Regions from separate parts of the Mesorhizobium sp. P2_E6 genome, predicted to be linked through region 2. Evidence: predicted binding sites of a transcription regulator. Region 2 holds the regulator's gene; each other region holds the start of a gene.
What was found. Region 2 encodes PhoB, which activates phosphate uptake and scavenging genes when phosphate is short. Its sites were predicted from a motif close to TGTCATNNANCTGTCAT; they were not measured.

Region 1 (6,602 bases), on a different contig from region 2:
GCTGGTGTCGCAGATGCTGACCGGCATCGTGCTGGCCATGCACTTTGCGGCCGACACCAGTCTCGCCTTCGATTCGGTCGAGAAGATCATGCGCGACGTGAATTCGGGCTGGCTGTTGCGCTATCTCCATGCCACAGGCGCCTCGTTCTTCTTTATGGCCGTTTATATCCACATCTTCCGTGGCCTTTATTACGGCTCCTACAAGGCGCCGCGCGAGCTGCTGTGGATCCTCGGCTGTATCATCTACCTCCTGATGATGGCGACGGCCTTCATGGGCTATGTGCTGCCGTGGGGCCAGATGAGCTTCTGGGGCGCCACCGTCATCACCGGCTTCTTCAGCGCAATCCCGCTGGTCGGCGAATGGATCCAGCAACTGCTGCTCGGCGGTTTCGCCGTCGACAACCCGACACTGAACCGCTTCTTTGCGCTGCACTACCTCTTGCCGTTCATGATCGCCGGCGTCGTCGTGCTGCATGTCTGGGCGCTGCATGTCGTCGGCCAGTCGAATCCGACCGGCATCGAGGTCAAGTCGAAGACCGACACCGTCGCCTTCACCCCTTACGCGACCATCAAGGACGCGTTCGGCATGATCGTGTTCCTGTTCTTCTTCGCCTATTTCGTCTTCTACATTCCGAATTTCCTTATGGCGCCCGACAATTACATCGTGGCCAATCCGCTGAAGACACCGGCGCATATCGTGCCTGAATGGTACTTCCTGCCGTTCTACGCGATCCTGCGCGCCATCACTTTCAACATCGGGCCGATCAATTCCAAGCTCGGCGGCGTGATCTGCATGTTCGGCGCCATCGTCATGCTGTTCCTGGTGCCGTGGCTTGACACCTCGAAGGTGCGGTCGGCGGTGTACCGGCCCTGGTACAAGCTGTTCTTCTGGCTGTTCGTGGCCGATGCCATCCTGCTCGGCTGGCTGGGCTCGCAGCCGGCGGAAGGCAGCTACGTGTTCATGGCGCAGATGGCGACACTGTTCTACTTCGCCTTCTTCCTGGTCGCGCTGCCGGTGCTCGGCCTGATCGAGACGCCGCGGCGGCTGCCGAATTCGATCACCGAAGCGGTGCTCGAGAAGAACAAGGGTGGCGGTCATCATCCTGCGGGGGCTACGGCCGCGCCGGAAACCAAGGGCTGAGCGGGTAGAGAATCTAAGGGGATTTGGCATGAAGAAGATTCTCACCTCGCTGGCGTTGCTCGGCCTCGTGGTTGTTGGCACCGGGGCGATCGCCGCCGAGGAGGCACACAACGCGGCCGCACCGACGCATTTCCCGATCAACGAGCCGAAGGAGATGGACTGGAGCTTCGCCGGGCCGTTCGGCACCTACGACAAGGCGCAGCTGCAGCGCGGCCTGAAGGTCTACAAGGAAGTCTGTTCGGCCTGCCATTCGATGAATTTGGTGGCGTTCCGCACGCTGTCGGACCTCGGCTATTCGGACGCGCAGATCAAGACGCTGGCGGCCGAGTACACCATCCATGACGGCCCGAACGACGCCGGCGACATGTTCGACCGCCCTGGCAAGCCGTCCGACCACTTCCCGCCGCCATTCGCCAACGAGGAAGCCGCCGCTGCCTCGAATGGCGGCGCTGCCCCGCCCGACATGTCGCTGCTGGCCAAGGCGCGCGGCGTCGAGCGCGGCTTCCCGCGCTTCGTCTTCGATATCTTCACGCAGTATGCCGCGGGCGGCCCCGACTACATCCATTCGCTGCTGACGGGCTACGACCAGACGCCGCCGGCCGGAATGGTCATCCCGGAAGGCACCCACTACAATCCGTACTTCATGTCGGGCGTGTCGCTGAAGATGCCCAAGCCGCTGTCCGACGGCCAGGTGACCTATGACGACGGCGCGCCGCAGACCATCGACCAGTATTCCCGCGACGTCTCTGCCTTCCTGATGTGGGCGGCCGAGCCGCATATGGAAGACCGCAAGAAGACCGGCTTCCGCGTGCTGGTGTTCCTGCTTTTGTTCGGTGCGCTGGTCTATCTCACCAAGCGCAAGGTGTGGGAAGGCGTGGCGCACTAAACCGCGCACAGCCATACGATCAAAAAAGGGCGCCGAAAGGCGCCCTTTGCATTTGGGGAGGCCTGTGGTGTCACATGGCCGTCACCGCATCCGGCGATCCTGTGCCGCTCTCACCAAAGGATCGCCCCCCATGAAAAGATACGCATCGCTCGCGGCAGGCTTGCTGCTGCTCATCCTCGGCTCGGCCGCGCAAGCAGAAGACGCCCAGCCCTTCATCACCAACAAGGATGTCGACCTGACGATGATCCTGCCGCCGCCGCCGGCAAACGATTCGGCGCAGACCAAGGCCGAACTTGGCGAGGTGCTGACGCTGCAGGTGACGCGCACGCCCGAAATGGTGGCCAGCGCTGTTGCCGACGCCGAGGAGAATGTCTGGCGCTTCGCCAATGTGATGGGGCCGAAGTTCAACAAGGAAACACTGCCGAAATTCAGTGCTTTCTTCGATCGCGTGGTGGCCACCGAAGGCGCCGTCGTCGATCCGGCCAAGGATGTCTGGAAGCGCCCGCGTCCGCACCAGCTCAGCGACCTCGTCAAGCCCGCGGTCAAGCTGTCCAGCTCCGGTTCGTGGCCTTCCGGCCACGCCACCGTCGGCACCATGATGGGCATCATCCTGTCTGACATGGTTCCGGAAAAGCGCGCCGAGATCATGGCGCGTGCGGCTGAATACGCCCACAATCGCGAGGTTGGCGGTATCCATTACGCGTCCGATGTTGAAATGGGCAAGATTTCCGGCAGCGTGATCGCCGCCGTCTTGCTCAACCGGGACGACTTCAAGGCCGAATACGACGTGGCCAAGGCCGAGCTTCGTTCCGATCTCGGCATGTAATTTTTCGCTAGCTGCCGGTTTCCGACGAAAGGGGCGCTTCGGGCGCCCCTTTTTGTGCTGGCGATTGTAGCTCGTGGGACGGCTCGGCAATTAGGCCGTTGGCACGGAGACAACAGGTTGATATTCGACGCACCAAACGGTGGCGAAGCGATTGCCACGATATGACGTCTGGAAATCAATGATGCGGCTCAGCGACTGTCACAATTTTTCCGATTTCCGCCGCATGGCGCAACGGCGGCTGCCGGGGCCGATCTTCGACTATATCGACGGCGCGGCGGACGACGAGGTCACCTATCGCCGCAACACCGAAAGCTTCGATGCCTGCGATCTGGTTCCCAACGTCCTGCGCGGCGTCAGCGAGATCGACATGTCGGTGACGGTGATGGGTCAAAAGCTGGCGATGCCGGTCTATTGTTCGCCGACCGCCTTGCAGCGGCTGTTCCATCATCAGGGCGAGCGCGCGGTCGCCAAGGCCGCGGCCAAATACGGCACGATGTTCGGCGTCTCCTCGCTTGGCACCGTCAGCCTCGAGGAGGCGCGCGGGATCAGCAGCGGCCCGCAGGTCTACCAGTTCTATTTCCATCGGGATCGCGGCCTCAACCGGGCGATGATGCAGCGAGCAAAGGAGGTTGGCGTCGAAGTGATGATGCTGACCGTCGACAGCATCACCGGGGGAAACCGCGAACGCGACAAACGCACCGGCTTTGCCATCCCCTTCAAGCTCAACCTGGCCGGGATGCTGCAGTTCGCGATCAAGCCGGCCTGGGCGATCAATTATTTCACCCATGAGGGGTTCAAGCTGCCGCAGCTGGACGAGCATGTCGACATGGGCGGCGGCACCATGTCGATCAGCCGTTACTTCACCGAAATGCTCGACCCGTCGATGACGTGGGACGATGTCGCAGAGATGGTCAGGCTGTGGTCGGGTCCGTTCTGCCTCAAGGGCGTCATGTCGGTGGAGGACGCCAAACGCGCCGTCGAGATCGGATGCAGCGGCATCGTGCTGTCGAACCATGGCGGCCGGCAGCTGGATGGCTCGCGAGCGGCGTTCGACCAGCTTGCCGAGATCGTCGACGCGGTCGGCGACAAGATCGACGTCATCATGGATGGCGGCGTGCAGCGCGGCACGCATGTGCTGAAGGCGCTGTCGCTCGGCGCCAAGGCGGTCGGCGTCGGCCGCTACTATCTGTTCCCGCTCGCGGCGGCCGGCCAGCCGGGCGTCGAACGGGCGCTCGAACAGATGCGGGTCGAGATCGAGCGCGGCATGAAGCTGATGGGCTGCAGTTCGATCGAACAATTGTCGCGCAAGAATCTCCGTTTCAGGTAATCTCGACCCATGAAATCCTCCCTCGAAGACTCACTGCTTGCCGCGATCCGTACCATTCCGGATTATCCCAAGCCCGGCATCCTGTTTCGCGACATCACCACGCTGCTCGGCAATGCGCGCGCCTTCCGCCGCGCCATTGACGAGCTGGTGCATCCCTATGCCGGCCAGAAGATCGACAAGATCGCCGGCATCGAGGCGCGTGGTTTCATCCTTGGCGGCGCCGTCGCCCATCAGCTCTCGGCCGGTTTCGTGCCGATCCGCAAGAAGGGCAAGCTGCCTTTCGAGACCGTGCGCGTCGCCTACAGCCTTGAATACGGGCTCGACGAGATGGAGATGCACAAGGACGGCGTTTCTCCTGGCGAGAAGGTGATCCTCGTCGACGATCTGATCGCCACGGGCGGCACCGCGGAAGCGGCGGTCAAACTGCTGCGGCAGATCGGCGCCGACATCCTTGCAGCCTGCTTCGTCATCGACCTGCCGGATCTCGGCGGCCGCGCCAAGCTCGAAGCGCTCGGCGTGCCGGTGAGGACGCTGATCGGATTCGAGGGGCATTGAGGGGACCTCTTGCCTTCTCCCCTTGTGGGAGAAGGTGGCCGAGCGAAGCCCGGTCGGATGAGGGGTGTTCCAGGGAGCACCGACGTCTTCTCCCACAAGGGAGAAGGGAGAAGCGCCGGGCTTACTCCACCTTCACCAGCACTGCGCTTTCGAACTCCAGCACCTTGTCGCCGGTCGAATCGAAGGCCTCGCAACGCAACGCCAGCAGCCGCCAGCCGGGGCGTGAGGCGATCGGCCGGTGGGAAAGTGCCGTACGCGTGAAGGTGATCGTTTGCCCGGCATAGACCGGCTTCAGCCATTTCAGGTTCTTAAAGCCAGGCGAGGGGCCGAATTCCGGCACCGGGCCGGGCCCGCTCCACGCAGCGATCTCGGCGTCCATGCTGCTTGCCAAATTGAGTTTCATCCAGGTCGCGGCCGTGTGCCAGCCCGACGCGCAGAGCCCGCCGAGCACGCTCTTCTTGGCTGCTTCCTCGTCGATATGAAAAATTTGCGGGTCGTATTTCCTGGCGAACGCCTTGATCGCCTCTGGCTCGAATGTGTGCGAGCCGAGCGTAACGGTAGTGCCGATGCGGAAGAATTCGTCCAGTGTCATGCTGCGCTCCCGGTAGCGTCTCGCGTGAGGAACATGACGGAGTTTTCGAGCTCGAAGACGCTTTCGCCGCGCTGGTTGAGCAGTTCGCTGCGCATGGTGACGAAGCCGAGCTGCGGCTTCGACCGCGACAGGCGCTTGGTGAGAACCACCAGGCTTCCTGTCAGCGTGTCACCGGCCAGCACCGGCTTCTTCCATTTCACCTGATCGACCCCGGGCGATCCCTGGCAGGTGGAGTCGAGCAGGAAAGCATCGCACAGCATGCGCATGAACATGGCTGAGGTATGCCAGCCCGAAGCGGAGAGGCCGCCGAGGATGCTCGCCTTGCCGGCTTCCTCATCGAGATGCATGGGCTGCGCGTCGAATTCGCTGGCGAATTCGATGATTTCGGCGGCGCTCACTTGCTTGCTGCCGAGGTCGAACAAGGCGCCCTCGACAAAGTCCTCATAGGCCCAGGTTTTTGCAGTCATGGTCTGGAATCCGGTTCATAGACCCACGATTTCGGATCGGGGTTTCCGGATGCAGGCAGGCCGCCGTTTGGTCAAGAGATTTCTATAGCGCCACGTCACGGCCACGTGGCCTTTGGCGGACGGGTCAAAGCCAGCCGCGGCGGCGGAAATACCAGAAGGGCAGGATCGCCGACAAGATCATCAGGCCGATCGCGAAGGGATAGCCGAGCTGCCATTTGAGCTCGGGGATGATGTCGAAATTCATGCCATAGATCGAAGCCACCAGCGTCGGCGGCAGGAAGATGACGGCGGCGACCGAGAAGATCTTGATGATGGCGTTCTGCTCGATCGAGATCATGCCGAGCGTGGCATCGAGCAGGAAGCTGATCTTCTGCGACAGGAAGGTGGCGTGGTCGGCTAGCGACAGCACGTCGCGCAACAGCGTCTTGATGCGCGCCTTGGTGTCCTTGCTCATCTTGGTCCGGGTCGAGGCGTGGGCGAAGAAACCGGCCAAGCGCTGCAGCGAGATCAGGCTGTCGCGGATCGAGGAGGCGATGTCCTCCTTGCGGCCGATGGCTTTCAGGAGTTCCTGGAAATCGCGATTGCGCTTGGAAACCTTGGTCGACCGCGCCTCGAAGATATCGCGCGAAATCGCCTCGATGTCGCGGCCGGCGCGCTCCAGGATGTCGGCGAGGCGATCGACGATCGCCTCCAGCAACCCGATCAGAATGGTGTCGCCGCTGGTGCAGCCGGTTGCCACTTTTTCGGCGCGTTGCGGAAAGGTCTTGAATGCCTTCGGTTCGTGATAGCGCACGGTGATCAGCCGGGA
Region 2 (6,602 bases):
TTCGCTCTCAGCCCTTACGAGGAATGGCAGCAACTGGCCTGGACCGGTGCACTCATCATCACATTGACGGTTCTCGCGCTCAGCATCTTTGCTCGCAGCCTGACCGGACGCAGAGAGGACAAATGAGCCAGATGTTGTCTCCAGACATGACGATCGCCGCCGAGGCAATTGCCGGCAAGGCCAAGATCGAGGTCAAGAACCTCAACTTCTACTACGGCCAGAGCAAGGCGCTGAAGGACATCACGCTGTCGCTGCCCGAGCGCAGCGTCACCGCCTTCATCGGACCTTCGGGCTGCGGGAAGTCGACGCTGCTGCGCGTCTTCAACCGCATCTACGAGCTCTATCCCAAGCAGACCGCCGAGGGCCAGGTGCTGCTCGACGGCCAGAACGTTCTCGACCGCTCGCAGGACCTTAACCTGCTGCGGACCAAGATCGGGATGGTGTTTCAGAAGCCAACGCCGTTCCCGATGTCGATCTATGAAAACATCGCCTTCGGCGTCAGGCTCTACGAGAAGATCAGCAAGTCCGAGATGGACGGCCGTGTCGAGCAGGCGCTGAAGCGCGCCGCACTGTGGACCGAAGTCAAGGACAAGCTCAACGCCAGCGGCCTCAGCCTCTCCGGCGGCCAGCAGCAGCGACTCTGCATCGCCCGCACCGTGGCGGTGAAGCCGGAAGTCATCCTGCTCGACGAGCCGGCCTCTGCGCTTGACCCGCTGTCGACCGCCAAGATCGAAGAGCTGATCGACGAGTTGCAAGCCGACTACACGATCGTCATCGTCACCCACAACATGCAGCAGGCGGCGCGCGTGTCGAAGCAGACGGCCTTCATGTATCTGGGCGAACTGGTCGAGTTCGACCGCACCGAGAAGATCTTCACGTCGCCCCGCGAGAAGCGCACGCAGGACTACATCACCGGCCGCTTCGGCTGAGCTCAGGCATACGAGGACTAAGATCATGGGCGAACACACAGTCGCTTCTTTCGACGAGGATCTCGGACAGATCAGCAGGCTGATCCGCGACATGGGCGACCTCGCCGGCTCGATGGTCGGCGGCGCCACCAAGGCGCTGTTGAATTCCGACAACGCCCTGGCGCAGCGCGTCGTCTCCGACGATGCGATCATGGACGCGCGCCAGCGCGAGCTCGACGACCGCGCCATCACACTGATCGCCAAGCGTCAGCCGATGGCCGACGATCTGCGTCATGTCGTCGGTTCGATCCGCATGGCCGGCGACCTCGAGCGCATTGGCGACCTTGCCAAGAACATCGCCAAGCGCGTCGGCACCGTCGGCCTCAGCGTCACCCCGCGCGACCTGTCGCACTCCATCGACGCAATGGCGCAGCTGGTGCTGATCCAGGTGCAGGGCGTCATCGAGGAATATACGGCGCGCGACGCCGCGGCGCTGGCGAAGCTGCGCGCCGACGACGAGCGCATCGACGTCAAGTACACCTCGGTGTTCCGCGAACTCCTGACCTACATGATGGAAGACCCGCGCAACATCACCGCCTGCACGCATCTTTTGTTCTGCGCCAAGAACCTCGAACGCATCGGCGATCACGTCACCAACATCGCGGAAAATGCGTATTATGTTTTGACCGGTACGCAGCTGCCCGCCAATCGTCCGAAGCAGGACGAGACGGCGATGTCCGCGCCGGCGGCATGACGGCAGGGGTGACCAGTCGATGATCGCGCCACGCATCATGGTGGTGGAGGACGAGGAGCCGCTTGGCGTGCTCCTGCGCTACAATCTCGAGTCCGAGGGATACCAGGTCGAGGTGGTGACGCGCGGCGACGAGGCCGAAATCCGCCTCCAGGAAAACGTGCCTGACCTGCTGGTGCTCGACTGGATGGTGCCAGCAGTGTCCGGCATCGAACTCTGTCGCCGGCTAAGAATGCGTCCCGAGACCGAGCGGCTGCCGATCATCATGCTGACCGCGCGTGGCGAGGAAAGCGATCGTGTGCGCGGCCTCTCGACCGGCGCCGACGACTATCTGGTCAAGCCGTTCTCGACGCCCGAGTTCATGGCTAGGGTCAAGGCGCTGTTGCGCCGCGCCAAGCCGGAAGTGCTGTCCAGCGTGCTCAAGGTCGGCGACATCGTGCTCGATCGTGAATCGCACAGGGTCTATCGCAAGAAGAGCGAGATCCGGCTCGGACCGACCGAATTCCGCCTGCTCGAATTCATGATGCGCCATCCCGGCCGCGTGTTCTCGCGCAGCCAGCTGCTCGACAATGTCTGGGGCGAGACGATCTACATCGACGAACGCACGGTCGACGTGCATGTCGGCCGGCTGCGCAAGGCGGTCAACAATGGCCGCATGCCCGATGTCATCCGCACCATTCGTGGGGCGGGCTACGCAATCCGGGAAGATTAGGGATCTGCTGATATTCAGGTGATGCCGGCCTGCGAACGGCAGTCTCCTGCGCTTCCGGTACTCACGGATCCAAATGTCCGCTCCGTTCCGGTTCTCGGAACCCGCCATTCTCGACTCGGCCTAACCTGAATCTCAACGCATCCCGGCGCGTTATTCACGCAACGTTCTTGCCACCGAGGCCGGATCTCGCCTGCGTGCCGGGCGCGAAAATCTCCTGGTCTACGAAGGTCAGTGCCCGTGTGGCGCAGCCTTCGCGGATCAGTGGCAGTTCGTTCGGTTCGGTGTCGAAGGAAATCGATTGCGAATGCTGGCCGCCGGCGGTCTGGGCAATCGCCTCGCGCAATGCCGGCTCGATCAGGTCGAAGGCGGCGGCGCTGACGCCGACCATGGCGACGGGCGCCGGGTCGATCAGCGCGAACAGGCTGCCGAGACCGTAGCCGAGTGCCTCGCCGGCCTTGCGATAGGCCTCGCGCTCGGGTCCATCCCTCTCGCGGGCCGCGGTCGCCAGCGCGCGCATGTCGGCATCACTGACATCGGCGACCGGTTCCGCGTCCTCACTCATCTGCCTTGCGTTGCGCCAGATGGCGTAGTTGCCGGCATAGGCCTCGACGCAGCCGCGCCGCCCGCAGCGGCACAGCGCGCCGTGCGGCCGATGGATCATATGGCCGAACTCGCCGCCCGAGGAATGAGTGCCGGTGAACAGCTCGCCCTTCAGCACCAGGCCCATGCCGATGCCGTGCGACAACAGGATGGCGATGAAGTCGTCGCGGTAGCGCTCGGGGTCGCGCCAGCGCAACGCTATCGCCATCATATTGCAGTCGTTCTCCATGGTGGCGGGGATGCCGAACTCGTCCTCGAGTATGTCGGCGAAGGCGATATCGGTGTGCGGCGTGATCGGCGACCACAGCATGGCGCGGGCACGCGTGTCAGTGATGCCCTGGATCGCCAGCGCGATGCGGGCGACACTGCGGACGTCGAGGTCGGGGTCTTCGAGACGACGCCGTACGATGGCAACGCATTCACCGACCAGCGCGTCGCGCGACATGGTCAGCGTGTCCAGCCGGCGCTGTTCCTCGGCGATCACCTGGCCGGCATAGTCGATGACGGCGACCGAGAGGAAGTTCAGCGACAGCACCACGGTCATCACCGCCGCCGCTTCCGGATTGAGGCCGAGGCCGACCTGCGGCCGGCCCCGTTTGAGCGAGCCGGCCTCGCTCGGCTTGCTCTCAGTCAGGATGCCTTCGCCGATGAGGTCGGAGGAGATCGCCGATATGGTCGAATGGCTGAGGCCCGTGGTCGCGGCGATCTCGGTGCGGGACGGCTGTCCGGCGCGGCGCACGGCCGCAATCACCATCGCCCGGTTGCGGCGGCGCAGATCGTCGTGGCGGATTCCGACCGACATGCTTTTTCACATCCTCCCGGTCGCTGCAGCCTTTCGTGCCTCCCGAAGGCCATCAGCGAAGCCTGAAAGCGCGACGCGCTTCAGGTACTTGTTCCTGCACGTGTCGTTGCCCCAAAACCGCTGCGCACTTTTGGGGCGACATGCGCCAAGCCAAATTCTGGCAGAACCCTACCATCATGTCATTATTTATTCCGGAGCTCGAAAAAAACTCGGAGAGACGTCAAAATCCATCAGAATCGATGTTGACAGCGTTCGGGCGTTGGATCACTATTTTTTCGAGGCTCGAAAAAATAGAGCCTCTGTGCCGGCCTACGGGTCAGTTTGGTCGCGCCATACGCGGCGCAGGGAGGATATTATGAAAAAATTCACAGCCGCCATCCTGGCGGGTGTCGCCATGTCGCTGACGCTGGTGTCGGTCGCGCAGGCGAAGGACAAGGTCATCGGCGTTTCGTGGTCCAACTTCCAGGAAGAGCGTTGGAAGACCGACGAAGCGGCGATGAAGAAGGCCATCGAGGCGGCTGGTGACAAATACATTTCCGCTGATGCGCAGTCCAATCCGGGCAAGCAGCTCACCGACGTCGAGAGCCTGATTTCGCAGGGCGCCAACGCGCTGATCATCCTGGCGCAGGATGCCTCGGCCATCGGCCCGGCGGTGCAGAAGGCATTGGACGAAGGCATTCCGGTCGTCGGCTATGACCGGCTGATCGAGAACAAGAACGTGTTCTACCTGACCTTCGACAACAAGGAAGTCGGCCGCATGCAGGCCCGCGAAGTGTTCAAGGTCAAGCCGGAAGGCAACTACGTCTTCATCAAGGGCTCGGGCGCCGATCCGAATGCCGATTTCCTGTTCGCCGGCTCCATGGAAGTGCTCAAGTCAGCCATCGACAGCGGCAAGATCAAGAATGTCGGCGAAGCCTATACGGATGGCTGGCTGCCCGCCAATGCCCAGAAGAACATGGAACAGTTCCTCACCGCCAACGACAACAAGGTCGATGCCGTGGTGGCAGCCAATGACGGCACCGCCGGCGGCGTCGTCGCCGCGCTGACGGCGCAAGGGCTGGCAGGATCGGTTCCGGTGTCCGGCCAGGACGGCGACCATGCCGCACTGAACCGCGTCGCACTCGGCACACAGACCGTGTCGGTGTGGAAGGACGCACGCGAACTCGGCAAGAACGCTGCCGAAATCGCCTCGCAGCTGGCCGCTGGCACTGCCCTGGACAAGATCCCGAACGCCGTGAAGTTCACGACGCCCGGCGGCAACGAGACCAACTCGCTGTTCCTGACGCCGATCGCGATCACCAAGGACAATCTCAACGTCGTCATCGACGCCGGCTGGATCAAGAAGGACGAAGTCTGTGCAGGCGTCGCCGCCGGCACCGTCGCGGCCTGCAACTAAAACCGAACGGGATCCCGGTTCGATCTCAGCGCCGCGGCCCCTGGGCCGCGGCGTTTCTCAAGGGGCATTCCGCTTCAAATGATCGCGGAAAGCAAATAGCATCGTGTTTCCGGCATCCGCGCCAGACGGCAAACCGGTGGGAGGACTTCATGACCGACACGGCCTCTAACACGCCTGCCGCGAATACGCCCGCAGACCGGGCGCGTGCGTCCGAATTGAGCGCCGTCGGACGCTTCCTCAAGGCGACCGAACTCGATACGCGCATGCTTGGCATGGTCGGTGCGTTGCTGGTCATCTGGGTCGGCATTCATATCCTGTCGGGCGGACTTTTCCTGACGCCGCGCAATCTCTGGAACCTGTCGGTGCAGACTTCCTCGGTCGCGATCATGGCGACCGGCATGGTGCTGGTCATCGTCATGCGCAACATCGACCTTTCGGTTGGTTCCGTCGAAGGCGTGATCGGTATGATCATGGGTGTGGCGCAAGCCGAATTCCTCATTCGCGTCATCGGCTTCCAGCTTGGAAATCCCTGGCTCTGGATCATCGCACTGGTCGTCGGCGTGGTGCTCGGTCTTGTGATCGGGGCCTTCCAGGGCTTCATCATCGCCTATCTCGAAGTTCCTGCCTTCATCGTGACGCTGGGCGGCCTGTTGGTCTGGCGCGGCATGGCATGGCTGATCACCAACGGGCGCACGGTCGCGCCACTCGACGCTACATTCCAGCTGATGGGCGGCGGACCGCGAGGCTCGGTCGGCGCCACCGCCAGCTGGATCATCGGCATCGTCGCTTGCGTGGCTGTGGCTTTCGCGTTGCTCAACGGCCGGTCGCAGCGCAAACGGTTCAACTTTCCACTGCGCCCCGTGTGGGCGGAAACCTTTCTCGGTGTGGTCAGTTGCGCTGCCATCCTTGGGGCCGTCTGGATCGCCAATTCCTATCCGTGGCCAATCGGCATCGTGCGCCAGTATGCACAGCAGAACGGCATCACCATTCCCGAAGGCGGGCTGTTCATCGCCCACGGCATCGCCATACCGGTGCTGATGGCTGTCGCGGTCGGTATCGTCATGACCTTCATCACCAAGCGCACCCGTTTCGGCCGCTATGTCTTTGCCATCGGCGGCAATCCGGAGGCCGCCAATCTCGCCGGCATCAACACCCGCTGGGTAACCATGAAGGTGTTCATGATCATGGGTGTACTGGCCGCGATCAGCGCGGCGATCTCGTCGGCCCGCCTCAACGCGTCGACCAATGCGCTGGGCACGTTGGACGAGCTGCTGGTGATCGCCGCCGCCGTCATCGGCGGCACCTCGCTTGCCGGCGGCTCGGGAACGGTGCTCGGCGCCATGCTCGGCGCGTTGCTGATGCAGTCGCTGCAGTCCGGCATGGTGCTGCTCGGCATCGACTCGCCGCTGCAGAGCATCGTCGTCGGCGCCGTG
Region 3 (6,602 bases), on a different contig from region 2:
CGAAACGCCTCACGGAGTTTGGCGAATGGTGCGCCGAACAGGGCATGCCGCTTTCCTATCACCACCACATGGCGGCGGTCGTCGAGACCGAACCGGAACTCGATGCCTTCATGAAGTATTCCGGAGCCGGCATACCGCTGCTGCTCGATGCGGGGCACCTGGCCTTTGCCGGCGGCGACGTCCTGCGCGCCATCGACAACCACTATGCGCGCATCAGCCATGTGCATGTGAAGGACGTGCGCATGGGCGTCATCGACAAGCTCGACCGCACCAAGCAATCCTTCCTCGACGCTGTCGCGCTCGGGGCCTTCACGGTGCCGGGTGACGGCTCGCTGGATTTCGGCGCCATCGTGCAGCGGTTTGCCGACCATGGTTACGAGGGCTGGTTCGTGGTCGAGGCCGAGCAGGATCCGAAGAAGAACCCGCCGCTCAAGATGGCTGAGGTCGGCCACAAGGAATTGATGCGGGTGATGACGGCGGCCGGCTATACGGTCGAGACGCAGGGCTTTCCAAATGCCTAGGGCCTCCGCAATGCCCGACGCACTGGTTCTCGGCGAAGCCGGGTTGCTGTAGGTTGCCGGAATGAAAGATTCCGAGCATCCGTTTTTCCGGCCTTTGTGGCGGCGCATCGCTGTCGTCGCAGTCTGCGTCATCTGGTCGATCATCGAATTCGCCACCGGCACGCCGTTCTGGGGCGTGATCGCGCTCGGCTTCGCCGGTTACGCCGTGTGGCAGTTCTTCTATCTCTACAAGCCGGCCGACGAGAGGCCGGCCGACGAGAGCAAGACAACGGCCGAGGCCGAACCGAAGGAGTAACCGGATGTCGAAACTGCTGGTGAAGGCCGACAAGGGCCATGGCCGCGTCGCCCATGTGACGCCGAAAACCGCCGGCTGGACCTATGTCGGTTTCGACCTGCATCGGCTGAGGCCCGGCGAGAGCGCTGCTGGAAAAACGGGCGATCGCGAAGTCTGCCTGGTGTTCGTCACCGGCAAGGGCAAAGCGACAGCCGGCGGTAAGGACCTCGGCCTGCTCGGCGAGCGCATGTCGCCGTTCGAGGGCAAACCCTGGTCGGTCTACATACCCGAAGGGTCGGACTGGTCGGTTGCGGCAGACACGGAGCTCGAACTCGCGGTCTGCTCGGCACCGGGCCTCGGCGGCGGCCTGCCGGTGCGTGTGATCAGACCAGAGGATCTCGGCCAGGAGGTGCGCGGCAAGGGCACCAACACGCGCTATGTCACCAACGTCCTGCCGGAAGGCAAACCGGCCGATTCATTGCTGGTGGTCGAGGTCATCACGCCCGGCGGCCACACGTCGAGCTACCCGCCGCACAAGCACGACCAGGACAATCTGCCGGCCGAATCCTATCTTGAGGAAACCTACTATCATCGCCTCAACCCGCCGCAGGGCTTTGCCTTCCAGCGCGTCTACACCGACGCCGACAAGAACGGTCATCGCGCGCTGGATGAAGCCATGGCGATCGAGGATGGCGATGTCGTGCTGGTGCCCAAGGGCTATCATCCCTGCGCCGCCTGCCATGGCTACGACCTCTACTATCTCAACGTGATGGCCGGGCCGAAGCGGACGTGGAAATTCCACAACGCGCCCGAGCACGAATGGTTGATGAAGGCCTGACCGGTCGCACGTTTTGGGTGAAGCTGTTGGTCCAGCTTGGAAAAATCGTCGGCTAAGGACCTGCCGGGTCGATTTGCCTTCGAAAACCCTTCAAAGCTTCGTCAATCCGTCATGGAAATCGCCTATGGCAGCGGGGCCAGTGCATGTCGCCCAAAAGTGAGCAGCGGTTTTGGGATTACGACATGCGAAAAACCAAGACTTAAAGCGCGTCGCAGCATTTCTTCAAACGCGGCGCGCTTTAACGAGGACTTCTTCTCATGCGCTACGCCATCTATTTCACTCCCCGGCAGGACGAGCCGCTGGCGCGGATCGCCGCCAACTGGCTGGGCCGCGACCCGTTCGGTGGCGCGACAAGGCCGGTGGAGACGGTGGCCGATCTGTCGGCGGCGGAAGTTGCCTTCCACACCGCTTCGGCGCGGCGCTACGGTTTTCATGCGACGCTGAAAGCCCCCTTCCGGCTGGCTGCCAACGAGACGGAGACCTCGCTGCGCGCGGCACTCGACCATTTTGCCGAGGCAACGCCGGTGGTGACGATCCCGCGCCTTGTCGTCAGCCAGATCGACAGCTTCTTTGCGCTGGTGCCGGAAGGACCGCTGCCTCCGCTCAACCGCTTTGCCGATGACGTGGTGCTCGGTTTCGACCGGTTTCGCGCGCCGTTGACAGAGGCCGAGATCGAACGGCGCAGCCCGGACTCGCTGAAGCCCGCCCAATTCCGCAATCTGTGCCAGTGGGGCTATCCCTATGTCTTCGAGACCTTCCGCTTCCACATGACGCTGTCCGGCCGGGCGGGGCCACAGGAAAGCCCTCGTCTTCGTGCAGCAATCGACAGCCTGTTCGCGGAGGTGCTGCAACAGCCGGTGCTGGTGGATGCGTTGACGCTGTTTGTCGAAACCGAACCGGGCGCACCGTTCATGGTGCTCTCCCATCACGCGCTCGGGCGCCGCCCTGCCAGAAAAACCGCCTGAATAACCGAGCCGGAATAACAAGGACTGCCTGAAATGACCGCCGAAACTGTTCTTACCAACGCGCGCATCGTGCTTGCCGACGAGATCGTCGAGGGTTCGCTGGTGCTGCGCGACGGCTTTATCGCCGGCATCGATGCCGGCACCGGCCACACCGGCGGGACCATGGCCGGCGAGGATATGGGCGGCGACTACATCATTCCCGGGCTGGTCGAACTCCACACCGACCATCTCGAAGGCCACTACGCGCCGCGGCCGAAGGTGCGCTGGAACCCGATCGCCGCCGTGCTCGCCCATGACGCGCAAGTGGCGACGGCCGGCATCACCACCGTGCTCGATGCCTTGCGCGTCGGCATGGACGAGGACGCCGACCTGACATCGGACGACATCCGCAAGCTGGCCGACGCGATCGAGGACAGTGTTCAGCAGGATCGTCTGCGGGCCGACCATTTCATCCATCTGCGCTGTGAGGTTTCGGCGCCGGACTGCCTTAAGGCCTTCGCCAATTTCGACGGCGATGAGCGGGTCAAGCTGGCATCGCTGATGGACCACGCGCCCGGCCAGCGCCAGTTCGTCAACCTCGAAACCTATGCCTATTACTACCAGCGCAAGCTGAAATTGACCGACCGCGACTTCAAGCTGTTCTGCGAAAAGCGGATGGCGGAATCGGCCCGGAATTCGGGACCGAACCGTGTCCATATCGCCGCAGCCTGCCACGAGCGCGGCATCGTGCTGGCCAGCCACGACGACGCCACGACAGGCCATGTCGACGAGGCGATCGAACAGGGCGTGCGCGTCGCCGAGTTCCCGACCACGGAGGAAGCCGCCAGGGCCTCGAAACAGGCCGGGCTTGGCGTCTTGATGGGTGCGCCCAACGTCATGCGCGGTGCTTCGCATTCGGGCAATGTCTCGGCCCGCACGCTGGCCGGCGACGGGCTGCTCGACATCTTGTCGTCCGACTATATTCCTTTCAGCCTGATCCAGTCGGCATTCTTCCTCGGCGACGTTGTCGAAGGCATTTCGCTGCCGCAGGCGGTCGCCATGGTCTCGAAGAACCCGGCCGAAGCGGTCGGCCTGACCGACCGCGGCATCATCGAACAGGGCCGCCGCGCCGATCTGGTGCGCGTGCGTGTCGACGACCATGTCCCGGTCGTGCGCACGGTCTGGCGGCAGGGACGCCGGGTCGCATGATGGTCTCGGCCTTGATCGAGCGCGAATTGTCCGCCGAGAGGTTTCCGATCCGCGACGGCGTCTTCGTCGCCGTCGTCGGCCCGAGCGGCGCCGGCAAGGATACGGTGATCGGCTACGCCCGCGCCCGCTTTGCCGACGAGACCCGGCTGGAGTTCGTTCGCCGCGTCATCACCAGGCCGAGCGATGCCGCGAGCGAGGATCACGACACGCTGGCCGACGCGGCCTTCGTCGAAGCCGAAGCGGATGGCGCCTTCGCCATCTCCTGGGAGGCGCATGGCCTGCGTTATGGCATTCCGGCCGATGTCGACTGGTCGGTCGCCAATGGCCATGTTGCCGTCGCCAACGTGTCGCGCGCGATCATCCCGGTGCTGCGCGAGCGCTATGCCAATCTGGCCATCGTCGAGATCACCGCCTCGCCGGAGGTGCTGGCCGAGCGGCTGGCGATGCGCGGGCGCGAGTCGCGCGGCGAAGTGCTGGCGCGGCTGGCGCGAAGCGCCAGTGTGACCTTGTCGGGACCTGATGTTACCTCGATCGACAACAGCGGCCCGCGCGAGGCGGCCGGTGAACGCTTCGCCGAGGTGCTGCGCAAGGCGATGGCCTTCTCCGACATATCGGGCTTGATCTAGAGCCAATTGGCGCTTCACTTGCTTTTTCGCTGCCACTGGAGCGCTGTATGGTGCTGACGGCATCATGATGCCGGATCGCGATCCCGGGGCAACGACCTTCCAGGAAGAATCTCCATGCAGACTCTGACACCCATCCTTTCGACGATCACGGCGGCATTCCTGGCGTCCTTCGTCGAGGTCGTCGAGGCCTTCACCATCGTGCTCGCTGTCGGGGTGACGCGCAGCTGGCGCCCGGCACTGACCGGCGCAGCACTGGCGCTGGCGCTGCTGGCGGCTTTGGTGCTGACGTTCGGCCCGCTGCTGGCGCTCGTACCCATCACCACGCTGCAGTTCGTCGTCGGGGTACTGCTGATCCTGTTCGGCATGCGCTGGCTGCGAAAGGCCATCCTGCGCAGCGTCGGCGTCATCGCCCTGCATGACGAGGAGGCGGCCTTCTCCAAGGAAACCGCTACCTTGCACCGGCAGGCCAACGACCGCCGCGCCGACTACCTCGCCGGGCTGGCGTCGTTCAAGGCGGTGCTGCTCGAGGGCGTCGAGGTGGTGTTCATCGTCATTGCGGTCGGCGCCGCACATGGACAGACGCTCTACGCCAGCCTCGGCGCGCTGGCGGCTTTCGTCCTGGTGATGCTTATCGGCCTGGCGGTCCACCGGCCGCTGGCACGCGTGCCGGAAAATGCACTCAAATTCGTCGTCGGGCTGATGCTGACCAGCTTCGGCATCTTCTGGACCGGCGAAGGCATCGGCGCCGACTGGCCGGGTGCCGATCTCGCCTTGCTCGCCATTTTCGCCATCGTCGCGCTGGCGTCGTTTGCCATGGTGCGCTGGCTGCGCAGTGCCTACCCCACACTCAGCGGAGGGCTCGCCCGATGAACGTCATTCGTCTTGCGGCCAAGGAATTCTTCGGCATGTTCGTCGATGACGGCAGCCTGGCGCTGCTGGCGCTGGTCCTGGTGGCCATCATCACGGCGGCGGTGAAGCTGCTGGCGCTGCCGCCGCTGCTCGGCGGCGCGCTGCTGTTGCTAGGCTGCCTCGCCATCCTGTTGCACAGCGTTCGCCGCGCCGCACGCGGAACCAATCGGTAGGGCTGGCGCTGTTGCTCTAAGCCCCAAGGGCAAAGGGCATCAGCGACACGGTGCCAGCCGCACTTTCGCCTGGGGCGAGCACGATGACGCCTTCGTCCGGTTCGCTCCATCCGCCCCGGTTGAAAGCGCCGGAGGCGTTGGTCTGCGGTTCGACGCAGAAATACGGTTTCGTCGGGTCGGCGTACAGCATCAGGTGTCCGAAGACGGGATCGGCCTTGATGCGCAAGCCTGCGCCGCGCGCCGGAAAGCGGAGCGTCGCGTCGCCCGTCCAGCCTCCATAGTCATTGTTGCGCCAGCCGGCGGGCAAAGGCCGGCCACCGGCGAAGTCGAGTTCGGGTGCAAGCGTGATCGGATCGCCCGCGATGCCTTGCGGTTCTTCGAGATAGAATCGCGTCGCCTCGAACTGCAATGTGACGTTCGGGTCGCGATCGAACCAGGGATGCAGGCCAAAACCGAACGGCATGGAAACCGGCCCCGTGTTGGTCAGCGTCATGGTCACGCTGAGCCCTACCTCGGACACCACGAAAGCCTGCGTCGCGCGGTAGGAGTAGGGTTCGACGCCGGCTGCGATATCCAGCGACAGCGTTGCTTGGGCGTCGCTCGCCTCAGCGACAGTCCAGGCGTGTTTCCAGCCACTGCCATGCACGTTTATTGTTTCGGGTGGATTGTTCGGTTGGACCTGCCAGCGCTTGGCTGCGAAGTCGAAGGCGTTTCCAGCGATGCGGTTGGCGTAGGGCATCATCGGAAACATGGCGACGCCAAGCACGTTGCCCGCTTGCCGATCGTCATCGGAAAGCCGGCGCATGAGGTCGATGCCGCGCCAGCGCAGCGAGCCCACGCTGCCGCCAATGCGCGGCACGAGGTCGACCTCGAGCGCCCCGGCCCTGAGCGTCAATGGTTCAGGAACTGCACCCATCGCCTACCATCCATCCGCCATCGATATCAGGCATTTGGCCCGATGTGCGTGTCCAGTGGATCGCAGAACAACACCACGGCTGCAATCATTTCATCGATACAGAGCTGTGCCGGGGCTGACGGTTATTCCGCGGCCGCACCGGCCACGTTCTTGCGAGCGGCGTCGACCATCAGCCGCCTTGCCCGGAACACG

Region 1: the regulator PhoB is predicted to act here: its motif matches at 2,096-2,112, upstream of AC1D08_RS21455 (acid phosphatase).
Region 3: the regulator PhoB is predicted to act here: its motif matches at 1,730-1,746, upstream of AC1D08_RS01725 (DUF1045 domain-containing protein).

What each region holds. Positions count from the first base shown of each region.
Region 1 covers NZ_JBFUEQ010000008.1:214,841-221,442, reverse strand. The annotation lists gene AC1D08_RS21465 (cytochrome b) at 1-1,141, shown strand, start outside; gene AC1D08_RS21460 (cytochrome c1) at 1,170-2,027, shown strand; gene AC1D08_RS21455 (acid phosphatase) at 2,158-2,853, shown strand; gene AC1D08_RS21450 (alpha-hydroxy acid oxidase) at 3,035-4,180, shown strand; gene AC1D08_RS21445 (adenine phosphoribosyltransferase) at 4,190-4,735, shown strand; gene AC1D08_RS21440 (MaoC family dehydratase) at 4,857-5,327, opposite strand; gene AC1D08_RS21435 (MaoC family dehydratase) at 5,324-5,794, opposite strand; gene corA (magnesium/cobalt transporter CorA) at 5,919-6,602, opposite strand, start outside.
Region 2 covers NZ_JBFUEQ010000006.1:123,629-130,230, forward strand. The annotation lists gene pstA (phosphate ABC transporter permease PstA) at 1-126, shown strand, start outside; gene pstB (phosphate ABC transporter ATP-binding protein PstB) at 123-929, shown strand; gene phoU (phosphate signaling complex protein PhoU) at 955-1,662, shown strand; gene phoB (phosphate regulon transcriptional regulator PhoB) at 1,682-2,371, shown strand; gene AC1D08_RS16580 (ROK family protein) at 2,526-3,773, opposite strand; gene xylF (D-xylose ABC transporter substrate-binding protein) at 4,129-5,169, shown strand; gene AC1D08_RS16590 (sugar ABC transporter permease) at 5,319-6,602, shown strand, end outside.
Region 3 covers NZ_JBFUEQ010000001.1:355,177-361,778, reverse strand. The annotation lists gene iolE (myo-inosose-2 dehydratase) at 1-521, shown strand, start outside; gene AC1D08_RS01735 (DUF3329 domain-containing protein) at 583-816, shown strand; gene iolB (5-deoxy-glucuronate isomerase) at 821-1,633, shown strand; gene AC1D08_RS01725 (DUF1045 domain-containing protein) at 1,891-2,598, shown strand; gene AC1D08_RS01720 (alpha-D-ribose 1-methylphosphonate 5-triphosphate diphosphatase) at 2,632-3,786, shown strand; gene phnN (phosphonate metabolism protein/1,5-bisphosphokinase (PRPP-forming) PhnN) at 3,783-4,412, shown strand; gene AC1D08_RS01710 (COG4280 domain-containing protein) at 4,527-5,282, shown strand; gene AC1D08_RS01705 (hypothetical protein) at 5,279-5,494, shown strand; gene AC1D08_RS01700 (aldose 1-epimerase) at 5,511-6,410, opposite strand; gene AC1D08_RS01695 (ABC transporter permease) at 6,533-6,602, opposite strand, start outside.